One region of the Pandoraea pulmonicola genome, then DNA from elsewhere that is predicted to be linked to it. Evidence: predicted binding sites of a transcription regulator. Region 1 holds the regulator's gene; the other holds the start of a gene.
What was found. Region 1 encodes LexA, which represses DNA repair genes until DNA is damaged. Its sites were predicted from a motif close to ACTGTATNNNNATACAGT; they were not measured.
Positions count from the first base shown of each region.

Region 2: the regulator LexA is predicted to act here: its motif matches at 4,353-4,370, upstream of RO07_RS08935 (PA0069 family radical SAM protein).

Region 1 is NZ_CP010310.2:2,506,981-2,513,905, reverse strand. It holds gene cysW (sulfate ABC transporter permease subunit CysW) at 1-862, opposite strand, end outside; gene cysT (sulfate ABC transporter permease subunit CysT) at 883-1,746, opposite strand; gene RO07_RS11095 (sulfate ABC transporter substrate-binding protein) at 1,772-2,728, opposite strand; gene lexA (transcriptional repressor LexA) at 3,059-3,712, shown strand; gene RO07_RS11085 (hypothetical protein) at 3,880-4,293, shown strand; gene RO07_RS11080 (enoyl-CoA hydratase/isomerase family protein) at 4,408-5,520, opposite strand; gene typA (translational GTPase TypA) at 5,771-6,925, opposite strand, start outside.
Region 2 is NZ_CP010310.2:2,043,921-2,050,845, forward strand. It holds gene ald (alanine dehydrogenase) at 1-1,028, opposite strand, end outside; gene RO07_RS08925 (D-amino acid dehydrogenase) at 1,133-2,419, opposite strand; gene RO07_RS08930 (Lrp/AsnC ligand binding domain-containing protein) at 2,524-3,012, shown strand; gene RO07_RS08935 (PA0069 family radical SAM protein) at 3,102-4,286, opposite strand; gene RO07_RS08940 (Rossmann-like and DUF2520 domain-containing protein) at 4,524-5,465, opposite strand; gene RO07_RS08945 (TM2 domain-containing protein) at 5,475-5,924, opposite strand; gene RO07_RS08950 (META and DUF4377 domain-containing protein) at 5,934-6,743, opposite strand.

The DNA.
Region 1 (6,925 bases):
CCAGCTTGCGCTCGGCCCAGAGCTTGAGCGCAAGCGTGGCAAGCGCCAGCAGCGCGAGAATCGATGCCGCCGCGAATGCGCCCACGGTGTGGTAATCGTTGTATTCGATCTCCACGTGCAGCGGCAGCGTGTTCGTCTCGCCGCGAATGTGGCCGGAGACGACCGACACCGCACCGAATTCGCCCATCGCACGGGCGTTGCACAGGATCACGCCGTACAGCAGCCCCCATTTGATCTTGGGCAGCGTCACGCGGGTGAACACCTGCCAGCCGCTCGCGCCGAGCACGCGCGCCGCCTCCTCCTCTTCGCTGCCTTGCGCCTGCATGAGCGGGATCAGCTCGCGCGCGACGAAAGGAAACGTGACGAACACCGTGGCGAGCACCAGGCCCGGCAGTGCGAACACGATCTTCAGGTTGTGCGCGTCGAGCCAGTCCCACAGCGGGCCCTGACGGCCGAAGAGCAGCAGGAACGTCATGCCGGCAATGACCGGCGAGACCGAGAACGGCAGGTCGATGAGCGTGGTGAGGAAGCTCTTGCCGCGAAATTCGAAGCGCGCAATCGCCCACGATGCGGCCACGCCGAACACGAGATTGAGCGGCACGGCGATGACCGCGATGAGCAGCGTGAGGCGAATGGCCGACAATGCGTCGTCGTTGGCCAGCCCCTCCCAGTAGGCAGCCAGGCCCTTGCCCAGCGCGGTAACGAACACCGACACGAGCGGCAACACCAGGAACAGCGCAAAGAACAGCAGCGCCACGCCAATGAGCACGACCTTGACGAGCGCCGGCTCGTCGGTGGGATCGGCGCGGTGCGCGGAGGTCGTCTGCGACAAGGCGGGCGACAGTGCGAGTGAATCGGACATGATCGAAACGTTCTCTGGAATCACACGCCGCTGGCGCGCCGGCCCGAATGGCGGTTTTGCAGCCACCATTGCAGGGTATTGATAAGGAGCAGCAACACGAACGAGATGCCCAGCATCACCACGGCCAGCGCCGCGGCGCCCGCGTAATCGAACTGCTCGAGCTTGGTGACGATGAGCAGCGACGTGATTTCCGAGACCATCGGGATGTTGCCCGCGATGAAGATGACAGAACCGTATTCGCCGACGGCGCGCGCGAAGGCCAGTGCGAAACCGGTCAGCAGCGCGGGCAGCACGGCCGGCAGGATGACGTGACGCACCGTTTGCCAGCGCGACGCGCCCAAGCACGCCGCCGCCTCCTCCTGCTCGCGCTCGAACTCTTCGAGCACCGGTTGGAGCGTGCGCACGACGAACGGCAGACCGATGAACGTCAGCGCCACGAAAATGCCCAGCGGCGTGAAAGCGATCTTGATGCCAAGCGGCTCGAACCAGCGTCCGACCCAGCCGTTGGGCGCATAGACAGCCGCCAGCACGATGCCGGCGACCGACGTCGGCAGCGCGAACGGCAGGTCGATGAGCGCGTCGACGAAGCGCTTGCCCGGGAACGTGTAGCGCACCAGCACCCACGCCAGAATGAAGCCGAACACGGCATTGAGAAGCGCCGCCGCGAGCGAGATCCCAAACGTGAGGCGGTACGACGCCAGCACGCGCGGCGAACCCACGGCGGCCACGAAGCTCGCCCAGTCGAGCGAACTCGCCTTGATGAAGACCATCAGCAACGGCACCAGCACCACGAGGCTCAGGTACGCGACGGTGTAGCCCATCGTCAGGCCGAAGCCCGGCAAGGCACTCGGCTTGCGCCAGAGAGGAAACAGTGCGGTACTCATGCGATGGTCCCCTTTCGCTGTGCCGTTACTTCTTAGTGTAGATCTGGTCGAAGATGCCGCCGTCGGCAAAGTGCTTCGCCTGCGTCTTCGTCCAGCCGCCCAGATCGGCGTCGACCGTATAGAGCTTGAGCTTCGGATACTGCGACTCGTACTTCTTCGCGATTTCCGGCGAGCGCGGACGGTAGAAGTGCTTGGCGGCGATTTCCTGCCCCTGCGGCGAGTACAGCCATTGCAGATAGGCCTCGGCGACCTTGCGCGTACCGCGCTTGTCGACGTTCTTGTCGACCACCGCCACCGGCGGCTCCGTCAGGATCGACGACGACGGCACGACGATGTCGAACTTGTCCGGACCGAGGTCCTTCACCGACAGCAGCGCCTCGTTTTCCCAGGCGATCAGCACGTCGCCGATACCGCGTTCGACGAACGTGGTCGTCGCCCCGCGTGCGCCCGAATCGAGCACGCCGACGTTCCTGTACAGCGCCTTGACGAAATCCTGCGCCTTCTGCTCGTTGCCGCCCGGTTGCTTGAGCGCATAGAGCCATGCGGCGAGGTAGTTCCAGCGAGCGCCGGCCGAGGTCTTCGGATTCGGCGTGACGACGCTGATGCCCGGCTTGACCAGATCGCCCCAGTCCTTGATCTGCTTCGGATTGCCCTTGCGCACGAGCAACACGATGGTGGACGTGTACGGCGTGGCGTTGTCCGGCAGACGCTTCTGCCAGTCCTTGCTCACGAGGCCGGCTTGCGCCAGTTCGTCGATGTCGGCCGAGATGCCGAGCGTGACGACGTCGGCGGGTGCGCCATCGAGCACGGTGCGGGCCTGCTTGCCCGAGCCGCCGTGCGAGGCCTTCACGTTGACCGTGTCGCCCGCGATCTGCTTGTAATGCGCTTCGAAGGCCTTGTTGTAGTCGGCGTACAGTTCACGCGTCGGATCGTACGACACGTTCAGCAGCGAAACACTCGCCGCGTGCGCCTGAATCGCCATGCCGGCGGCCAGCGCCACCGCACCCAGTCTGCCCAATACGCTTGCCAGCTTCTTAGCTTTCGATCCCCGTGCTGCTCTGCTCATGACTTGCACTCCTCGTTTGCTTACGTGTGGTAGGACGCCAGTCTATGGGGGGCGCTAAATAATTAAAAATAATTATTTTTCTTTTGTTTATGCCGGAATAAGGATTAGCGATTTCGTGCTGATGACGGCAGCCGGCCAAAATCGCGTCGGATGTCGACGAACTTCATGCACTACATGAAGTTTCGCTTGCCTTTTTGCAAACACTGTACAAAAATACAGCCACCTGTGCTTCCATACAGTAATGCCATGATCAAACTGACTGCCCGTCAACAGCAAGTCTACGAACTGGTCCGACAAGCGATCGAGCGCACCGGCTTTCCGCCTACGCGCGCCGAGATTGCGGCCGAACTGGGCTTCTCCTCGGCCAATGCGGCGGAGGAGCATCTGCGGGCGCTGGCGCGCAAGGGCGTGATCGAACTGGCGGCCGGTCAGTCGCGCGGCATCCGCCTCAAGCGTCTGGACGAAGCTGGTGGCGCGCATCAGTTCACGTTGCCGCATATGAGCCTCATGCAACTGTCGCTGCCGCTCGTCGGACGTGTGGCCGCCGGTAGCCCGATCCTGGCGCAGGAGCACATCGAACGCAATTTCCAGTGCGATCCGAACATGTTCGCGCGCCAACCCGATTACCTGTTGAAGGTGCGCGGGATGTCGATGCGCGACGCCGGCATTCTCGATGGCGACCTGCTCGCCGTGCAGAAGGCCGCGGACGCACGCGAAGGTCAGATCGTCGTGGCGCGTATCGGCGACGACGTGACCGTCAAACGATTTCATCGCATCAAGGGCGGGGTCGAACTCATCGCCGAGAACCCCGACTTCGAGAACATCCATGTCGATGAAGGAAGCGGTGACTTTGCGCTGGAGGGGATTGCGGTTGGCCTGATCCGCAACAACGACCTCTAGGCGTCTGTCCGGGCGCGCCGCGAGAGCGACACGCGCCACTCCCTGAAGATTTGCATTTCCGTCTGCGCCGGGCTGGGTCCGGCGCCCGTGCCCTGCTGCGCCTGTGATTTGTGAAGCGATGCAACGGGATACGCCCCTCCGACCCATATTGGAAGAAGGATCGCATCATGGCTCGACTCTTTGGTTTGCTGCGTACGTCGCTGGGTGAAGCGCGTGTTCGGGTGTCGTCGCAAGCGCGTCTGTCCGCGGTGTACGGTTTGTCCGCGCTGTCCGGCCCGTTCGCCGCGGCGCCCGCCACGGCGCGTTCCTATACCGTGCCGGTGCGCCCCCGCAGTACGCTGCTGCCGCGCACGCTGACGTCGGCAGTCGCATCGGCGACGCGCCGCGCATGTCCCGCCGGCAAGGCCGTCAAGGCATCCCGCGATGTGCGCGACCGTAACGGGAACGGAAACGGACATGCCGCTCACGACGTGCGCGTGTATCGCGATGTGTCGCACATCGTGATGGTCGGCAGCATTGCCGACATCTGCCGCAGGCTCGATCAGGCCGTCGGCGAGCAGTTCTGCCAGGCTGCGGTGTAAGTCGCAGGCCGAAATCCGGGAGGCGCCGTCTGAAGAATCTATGGCGCCAGCCGGGACCGCCCATGGCCGCGTTCGTCGACGAACCGATCGCGCAGGCAACCAGTCACGCCACCATCACTGCCCCAGATCGCGCAAGGGGTTGTCTGCGCCGCGGCGCTCACCTTCGAAGAAGCGCGCCACATCGGCGTGCGTCACCGCTTCGATGTTCGCGTGCTGCCAGCGCGGCTTGTGATCCTTGTCCACGACCAGTGCGCGAATCCCCTCCACACCTTCGGCGCCCGTACGGCCATCGAGGTTGAAGACGCTGCGCATCATCAGCCACTCCTCGCGCAGCTCGTCGGCCAACGACAGTTTGCGGGCGCGGCGCACCTGCTCCAGCGTGACACAGACCATCAGCGGCGAGCGCTTGGCACGCAGCAGGTCCTCCGTCTCTTCGGCCCACCCCGAATACTCGCAACGCGCTTCCCGCTTGAGCGAGTGAAGAATGGCTGGCATGTCGGGCAGACCGAAATGATGATCAATGACATCGCGCAACGGCGCGAGCTTGCCCGGGGCAATGCCGGCGGGCGGCAGGCTCTCGCGAGCAAAGTTGCGCGCCGCATCGAGCACGGCATCGGCGTTCTGCCACTCGCCGTTCGCCAGCAATTCGCACAGCGCAGGCAGCGAGGCGCGCGGCAGCACCGCGTCGGCCAGGCCGATTTCACATGCGTCGACAGCACCGAACACGAGGCCGGTCGTGCCGAGATACTCGCCGAGACGCCCTGCGAGATTCGCGAGGAAATACCCCCCGCCGACATCAGGGAACAGCCCGATAGCCGTTTCGGGCATCGCCATGCGCGTCGCTTCGGTCACGATGCGCAGCGCGGCTCCCTGTGAGACGCCCATGCCGCCGCCCATCACCACGCCGTCCATCAATGCGATGTAGGGCTTCGGATAAGCGGCGATGGCGTAGTTCAGCCGGTACTCGTCGGTGAAAAAGTCCATGATGTCGGTGCGCCCGGCACTGACGGCCTCATGGAAATAGCGAATGTCGCCCCCCGCGCACAAGCCCTTCTCGCCCTCTCCTTGCAGCACGACGCCGAGCACCTTCGGGTCGTCGCGCCAGCCATCGAGCGCAGCAGCGATCGCGCGGATCATGTCGTGCGACAGCGCGTTGAGAGCCTTCGGGCGCGTCAGCGTGATGAAACCAATGCGACCACGGATTTCGGTGCGGACAAATTCGGTCATGTCAGGCGAGTGTTTCAAAATCGTCAACGGAATGAACATCGTTGCGCACGGCGACGCGCCATGTCGACAACGACATCCTCGGGGGCTAGCGACGGCCGGCGGCAACCATTGCGCCGCACGTCGGACATCGCAAATTCACAGGCGAACGGCCAACAAAAAAGCCGGCGCGAGGCACCGGCTTCCTTCCAACCAACGGACGTCGCGGGCGCAGCGGACTGTCGTCTGCCACGCACCGCCGCCATCGCCGGGCTTACTTCTCTTCGCGCGAGGCGCGCTTGCGCTCGTGTTCCTTCAGGAAACGCTTGCGCAGACGAATCGTTTGCGGCGTGACTTCGACGAGTTCGTCGTCGTCGATGAATTCCACGGCGTATTCCAGGCTCAATGCGATCGGCGGCACCAGACGCACGGCTTCGTCGGTACCCGACGCACGCACGTTCGTGAGCTGCTTGCCCTTGATCGGGTTGACGACGAGGTCGTTGTCGCGGCTGTGGATGCCGATGATCATGCCTTCATACAGCGCATCGCCCGGCGACACGAACATGCGACCACGGTCCTGCAACTTCCACAGGGCGTAGGCCACGGCGGCACCGTCGTCCTGGGAGATCAGCACGCCGTTGCGACGCTCGCCCAGCGAACCATCCTTGAGCGGTGCGTAGGCGTCGAAGATGTGGCTCATCAGGCCCGTACCACGGGTCATCGACAGGAAGTCGCCCTGGAAGCCGATCAAGCCACGTGCCGGAATGCGGTACTCCAGACGCGTGCGGCCACGGCCGTCCGAGACCATGTCCAGCATTTCGCCCTTGCGACGGCCGATTTCCTCCATGACCGCGCCCTGGTGATCGTCTTCCAGGTCGATGGTCAGCAGTTCGTATGGCTCGTGCTTCACACCGTCGATTTCCTTGAGCACCACGCGCGGACGCGACACGGCCAGCTCGTAGCCTTCGCGACGCATGTTCTCGATGAGAATCGTCAGGTGCAGTTCGCCGCGACCCGACACTTCGAAGACGGAGTCTTCCGAGGTGTCCTTCACACGCAGCGCCACGTTGTGGTTGAGTTCCTTGTGCAGACGATCGCGAATCTGACGGCTCGTCACGAACTTGCCTTCACGACCGGCCAGCGGCGACGTGTTCACGCAGAAGTTCATGGTGAGCGTCGGCTCGTCGACGGTCAGCAGCGGCAGCGCTTCCGGAGCTTCCACGTCGCAGATCGTCGCGCCGATGCCCACGTCTTCGATGCCGTTGATCAGCACGATGTCGCCGGCCTGCGCGCCGTCCGACATCACGCGCTCCAGGCCCTTGAACGTCAGCACCTGGTTGATCTTGCGCTTGAGCACTTCGCCTTCCGGACCGAAGCGCATGGCGACTTGCTGGCCCGGTTTGATGCGACCGCGCGTGATGCGGCCGAT
Region 2 (6,925 bases), 460 kb from region 1:
AGTCCGGCGAGCAAGTGCGGATCGGCGCGCATTGCGGCCACAGGTCCCTGGTCGGCAAGTTGCAGGATGAACGGCAGCGTTACGTTGTTGAGTGCCGAGGTCGACGTGCGAGGCACCCCACCAGGCATGTTGGCGACGCAGTAGTGAACCACGCCGTCGACGATGTAGACGGGGTCGGCGTGCGTCGTCGGATGCGACGTTTCACAACATCCGCCCTGGTCGATGGCGACGTCGACGATCACTGCCCCCTTGCGCATCAGCCCGAGCATGGCGCGCGTAATGAGCTTCGGTGCGGCGGCGCCTGGAATCAGTACGCCGCCGATGACGAGGTCTGCTTCGCGCAAGTGAGTTTCGATGGCGTGCTGCGTCGAGTAGACGGTTTGCACACGTCCACCGAACTGTGCGCTGAGGCGGCGCAACGCTTCGACCGACTTGTCGATGACCGTAACTTGCGCACCTATTCCAACGGCGACGGTTGCCGCATTGGTGCCGACGACGCCTCCGCCGAGGACGACGACTTTGCCGGCTTCGACACCAGGCACCCCGGAGAGCAACAGGCCCAGCCCACCGTGCGTCTTTTCCAGCGCAGTTGCGCCGGCCTGGATCGACATGCGGCCTGCGACTTCCGACATGGGGGCGAGGAGCGGTAGCCCGCCGGTGGCGGACGTCACCGTTTCGTACGCGATACACGTGGCGCCGCTCTTGATCAGATCGTGAGTTTGCTCGGGGTCCGGGGCGAGATGAAGATACGTAAACAGCGTGTGATGCGGCCGTAGCCGGGCGCGCTCGACGGCCTGGGGCTCCTTGACCTTGACGATGAGCTCGGCGCGATCGAAGACATCGACGGCATTGGCGGCAATGCGAGCCCCGGCGGCAGCGTAGACCGAGTCGTCCATGCCGATGCCCGCGCCGGCTTGCGTCTCGACCCACACCTCGTGCCCGCGTGCCACCACTTCGCGTACGGCTGCGGGCGTCATGCCTACGCGATATTCGTGGTTCTTTATCTCCTTGGGGATACCGATTTTCATGATGCGTCTCCTGTTTTCAGTGTCACGGCGAGAAATCCCGGCGCGTCCTCCGACGTAATGGACAGCCCAAACAAGAACGGCACCCGAAGGTGCCGTTTTCAACATCAGGCGAAGGCTGGTTGGGCCTGCGCATCGGGCGCGCCGCTGTAACGCGCTACGGAAAGGTCATCGGCAAGAATCGCGGGTCGGCGACCCGACATCAGGTCGGCCAGCAACTGACCGGAGCCGCACGACATCGTCCAGCCCAGCGTCCCGTGTCCGGTGTTCAGGAACAGATTGCGCAGTGCGGTGGCGCCGACGATCGGCGTGCCGTCCGGCGTCATGGGGCGCAGCCCCGTCCAGAACGACGCTTCGGCCGTGTTGCCCGCGCCCGGATACAGATCGTTCACGACCATTTCCAGCGTGGCGCGACGTGCCGCCTTGAGCGACTTGTCGTAACCCACCACTTCGGCCATACCGCCGACGCGGATGCGGTCGTCAAAGCGCGTGACCGCGATCTTGTAGGTTTCGTCCAGTACGGTCGAGACAGGCGCCCGCTGCGCGTCGACGATGGGAACGGTGATCGAGTAGCCCTTGAGCGGATACACCGGAATGTCGACGATGCCTTTCAGGAACGGCGTGGAGTAGGAGCCGAGCGCGACGACGTACGCGTCCGCACGTTGCATTGAACCGGCGCACACTACGCCTTCGATCTTGTCGCCCGCCACTTGCAGGCCGTCGATCGGCATGTCGTAGAGGAACTTCACACCAAGCGTCTCGGCCATGGCGGCCAGACGCGTAGTGAACAACTGGCAGTCGCCGGTCTCGTCGTTCGGCAGGCGAAGACCGCCCGTGAGCTTGTGCGATACGGCGGCGAGCGCCGGCTCCGCGCTGGCGAGCGACGCGCTGTCGAGCAACTCGAACGGAACACCCGCCTCTTCGAGAACGGCAATGTCGCGTGCGGCGTTGGCCAGTTGCTCTTCCGTACGGAAGAGCTGCAAGGTGCCGGCCTGGCGTCCTTCGTATGGGATACCCGTTTCCGCACGCAGGGCGCGGAAACAGTCGCGACTGTACTCGGCAATCCGCACCATGCGTTCCTTATTGACGGCGTATCGCTCGGGCGTGCAATTGCGCAGCATCTGGTAGAGCCACTTGAGTTGCGTGAGCGTGCCGTCCGGCCGGATGGCGAGCGGGGCATGCTTCTGGAACAGCCACTTGATGGCTTTTGTCGGAATGCCCGGGGCGGCCCACGGCGAAGCGTAACCTGGCGAAATCTGGCCGGCGTTGCCAAAGCTCGTCTCGAGCGCCGGACCCGCCTGGCGATCGAGCACAGTGACGTCGTGCCCGGCCTTTGCCAGATAGTAGGCGCTGGTGACGCCGATGACGCCACTCCCGAGAACGATGACCTTCATTGCGTTGACTCCTGTAAAACCATAGTTATCCAGTAATAATTCGCATGCTATTCTCGGTTAACTAGATTTAGTTAATGTATATCTCCTGAATTCAGGAAAAAATCATGAGAGTTCAACAGCAATCGATCCGGACGCTGGACCGGCTCGACCGGCGCATCCTCACATTGCTTCAGCAGGACGGACGGATGTCGATGAAGGACCTCTCGGAGCAGGTTGGCCTGTCGATCACCCCGTGCATCGAGCGCGTCAAGCGCATGGAGCGCGATGGCGTGATCATGGGATATTTCGCCCGGGTAAATCCCGCGGCATTGGGGGCGGCGCTGCTCGTGTTCGTCGAGATCACGCTGGACCACAAGTCGGGCAACATGTTCGACCAGTTCCGGCGCGAAGTGCTGCGCATACCTGAGGTGATGGAGTGCCACCTGATCTCGGGCGATTTCGACTATCTGATCAAGGCGCGTATTCGCGAGATGTCCGAGTATCGGAAACTGCTCGGCGACATCCTTTTGCAACTGCCGGGCGCTGTGCAGTCGAAGAGCTATGTCGTGATGGAGGAGATCAAGGAGACGCTGACGATTTACGTCGAGGAGTGAGGCGGGGCAGGGATGGCGTGGTGCCACTGCACCGCTTCGGCGCGAATATGGTTTTTGATGCCGGCTCCTGATGCGATTCGCCAGAAGCGTCAGAAGAGCGGCAACTGCGGATTGGCGGTTCCCGTTGGATCGCTGGAATCCAATGTTCCTCTTGGCGACGTCCGGTCGCGCGCTGGCTTACCGCCATTGCTGCCAGTCCTGGGCGGTGAGTCCGGCGCCGGGACCTTGAATTGATCGTTGCGCAGCGGCGGGCGCGCCTGGTTGAGTCCAAGCTTGCGCGCCGCCAGATGGAAGCGTTGCCGAATCAACTCGGCATGTAGACCCGTCCCCTTCATGCGGGTACCGAATTCCGAACTGTTGTGTTTGCCGTCCCGCACCTGCTCGATCAGGCTCATCACGTGGCGTGCTCGGAGCGGGTAGTGCTCTTCCAGCCACGTCACGAAAACGTCGTGAACCTCGAGAGGGAGCCGTAGCATCACGTAGGCGGCGTAGGTCGCACCCGCTTCGGCGGCGGTGGTTAACACGCGCTCGATATCAAAGTCGGTGAACGCGGGCACGATCGGCGCCACGATCACTCCGGTCGGAATCCCCGCACTGGTCAGCTTGCGAATGGCTTCTATACGGCGGGCCGGGGTGTTCGCGCGAGGTTCCATCTTACGGGCGATGTCCGCGTCGAGCGTTCCCACGGAGATGAACACACGCACCAGTCCCCGTTCGGCCATGCGCGACAGAATGTCGACGTCGCGTGTGACCAGCGCGGATTTCGTGGTGATGCCAACCGGGTGCCCGAAGCGCTCCAGCACTTCGAGCACGCTACGTGTGATGCGGTATTCCCGTTCGATAGGCTGGTATGGATCGGTGTTGGCGCCCAGTGCGAGAAGCGCGGGTTGATAACCACGTTTGCGCAGTTCTGCGTCCAGCCGTTCGGCCGCATTGTGCTTGGCGTAGAGCCGCGTTTCGAAGTCGAGCCCGGGGGACAGACCGAGATAGGCATGGGTCGGGCGCGCAAAGCAATAGGTGCAACCGTGTTCGCAGCCACGGTAGGGGTTGATCGAGCGGTCGAACGGAATGTCCGCCGACGTGTTGCGCGAAATGATCGTGCGCGCATTCTCCAGTGCGACCTGCGTGACGAATTTGACCTCGCATTCCTGGGCCATGTCCGATTCGTGGCGCGTTTCATCGCTTTCTCGGCGCCAGGCCGAAAAGCGTGACTCCAGATTGGCAGTAGCGCCTCGGCCCTTGCGCGACGGGGGCGGCGCGAACGAGGAAGCCATGGCTCGTCTCCTTGAAAGCAGTCCGGACACCGGCAACGGGTGTCCGCAGGGAATGCTCGTCATTATACTGTGTTTTTGTACAGTATTTCGACGGAGGCAATCATGTACGGCGACAAATGGACGAGTGTGGCGGGTGGGGCGAACACGGCCTGGCCGCTGAATGAGGCGAATAGCGTCGGGGACGACCGTGGCTGGCGGGGATGGCCGGCTGTCTGGATGTGGTGGAACTACGCAGCGTTATGCACTGCCGCCTGCTTTGGGCGGCGCGGTTGGGGGCAGGTAGGGGGCGATGGTTCTGGCGATGGCGTTGAGTGCAGCGTGGTCGGCGTTCGGACGTTGGCGGGCCAGATGGATCGCTCGAAGCGTCAGGAGCGAGTACAGCGTCGCGTGGTTTCCGCCCATGACCGCCAGCGCTTCCGTATGTCGAGCCACGATGCCGGCGTCGCCGCGCGACACCGGACCGGCGAGGGCGCCCGGCAGTCCGCGCTCGCGAGCCGCGTCAAGGGTGCCCATCACGAGCGGCCATATGGCGGCTTGTGCGTCGGCCTCCGGCATGCCGACCGCACGCCAGAGCGTCGTCGCTTCGTCGAGCAGGCAGAGCAGAAAACTGGCGGCGTAGTTGGCGCCGGCGTGGTAACGCATGCGTTCGCCAGCAGGAATCGACAGGGCGCGGCATCCCATGTCGCGGGCCAGTGCCTGCAGCGTGCGGTTCAGCGGCGCGTCCGCTTCGATCGTGATGGCGCAACCGGACATGCGCTCGGCGTCGTTGTCCAGCCCGGCAAACAGAAAGAGCGGGTGGAACCCCCCGATCTGGGCGCCGTGGCTCGCCGCCGGTGCGAGCAGAGCGACCTCGGACGCGCCACTGCAATGCACCAGCGCTTGTCCGGCTTTCGGGGACAGGGCGGTGGCGCAGATGGCGATGGCGTCGTCGGGAACCGTCAGAAACACCAGATCGGCATGGTCGAAGACCGCATTCATGTCCCGCGGCCGTTCAACTGGCATCGGTTCGCACTCGCGCAGCGCTGTCGCGATGCGTTGCGCGGCGTGGAGTTGCCGGCTAGCGACAACTGTCACCCGATAGCCGGCGCGCGATGCCGCAGCGGCCATGGCCCGAGCGACGCGGCCCGCGCCAATGAAGCCGAGCGTCGGCTTGAGAGAGGGGGAGGATGTCGTAGTCAAGGCGAAACGTTATTGCGACAGGCGGTTGGGCGTGTCGTGCGTTTCGAAATAGGTCTGGAACGCCACGGCAAAGCCGACCATCATCAGCATGGCGCCGACAAACAGGGAGACGGCGACAATGATGACCGCCGTCCAGCCCGAACGCGACTTTTGCCGCGCGCTCGGATTGAACTGGGCGTTCCAGCGTTCGTCGGGACGAAGGCCATAGACGATGGCGGCAAGAAAGGCCGAGAACAGCGAAATGGCTCCGAGGATAGTCAGGACCCACCCGGCGGGAGAACGCAACTCACTCGTCACCAACAATCCCCATCCGGCAATCCCGCATGCCGAGCCCACGATATGAGCCCAGCCAAAACGATCGCGCAGACCGTAAAGATAGAAGCGGTGCAGTCCGATCGTGCCGAACAGCATGGCCAGTCCAGCGGTCAGGGTCTTGGATTTATAGGCGACTGCGTTCATCGGGGCGCGTTATCGGGAAGGTGTTTCTCGAATGACTTCGACGAGCGTCCAGCGCATGCTCGAAGCGTCGGCGGGCGGATTTTCCATCGGTTCACCGTGGATTTTCACGCGGTATTCTACGCCGGGCTTCCACTCGAAGCCATCGATGTGGGCGTACCAGAGTTCCCACTGCGTTTTGCCCGAGTCATCCGCGTTGCGTACGCGCAGACACTTGCGCTTGGCCACGCCTGCGCAATCCGCCATCTTCGAGTCGACGTCCAGGATCCGGTCTTCCGTTTTTTGGTTTCCGGTGGCGCCGGCAATGGTGCGATTGAGCAGCGTTTGCGACGCGTAAGTCAGTGTTTCGCCGTCGGTCGTGCGAAGCGTCAATTGCGTATCGCGGCGCTCGAAACGCGTGACGCGAGGCAGCGTTTTCAGATAACGGTCTTCGAACGCCATCGAATCCGGACATGCCATGCGCGTTGCGGCAGGCGCCTGCAGACTCACTTGTCCGTTGCCCGGACCGATCTTGTACTGACCAAAGATCCGATTGCAGCCACCGGTGCCGGAGAAGGCGTTCTTGTCGTTGAATGTCAGATTGATCGTGCGACCTTCCGGCAGGGGCGGAACGTCGCTGGCACCCTCCCACTTCACCAACTGCCAGGTGCCGAGAATATCGGCCGGCGCATTGGCCGTGGCCGATGCGTCAGGCGAGGCGGATTGATTGTCCCCCCCGCCGGACGGTGCTGCGCAACCGGCCAGCATGGCTGCCGGGACGATCAAGGCCGCCAGATAGGAAGCGAACGACGAAGGCAGGAACGAGAGTCGACGTTGAGTCATGATGGGATTGTTTTTTGGTTGCGGAGAGGGCAGGGACGGCGAAATCATGACGACGGACGGAGGATGAAATGTCCGGATGAGGCCGTGAGTACCGTGAAGCGTTGACCGTCCGGGTTCATTGTCAGTTCCCCTTCGCACGGGGGAGGGGCGCTCGGAAGTGCAAGGGATTGGCGCCATGGTGA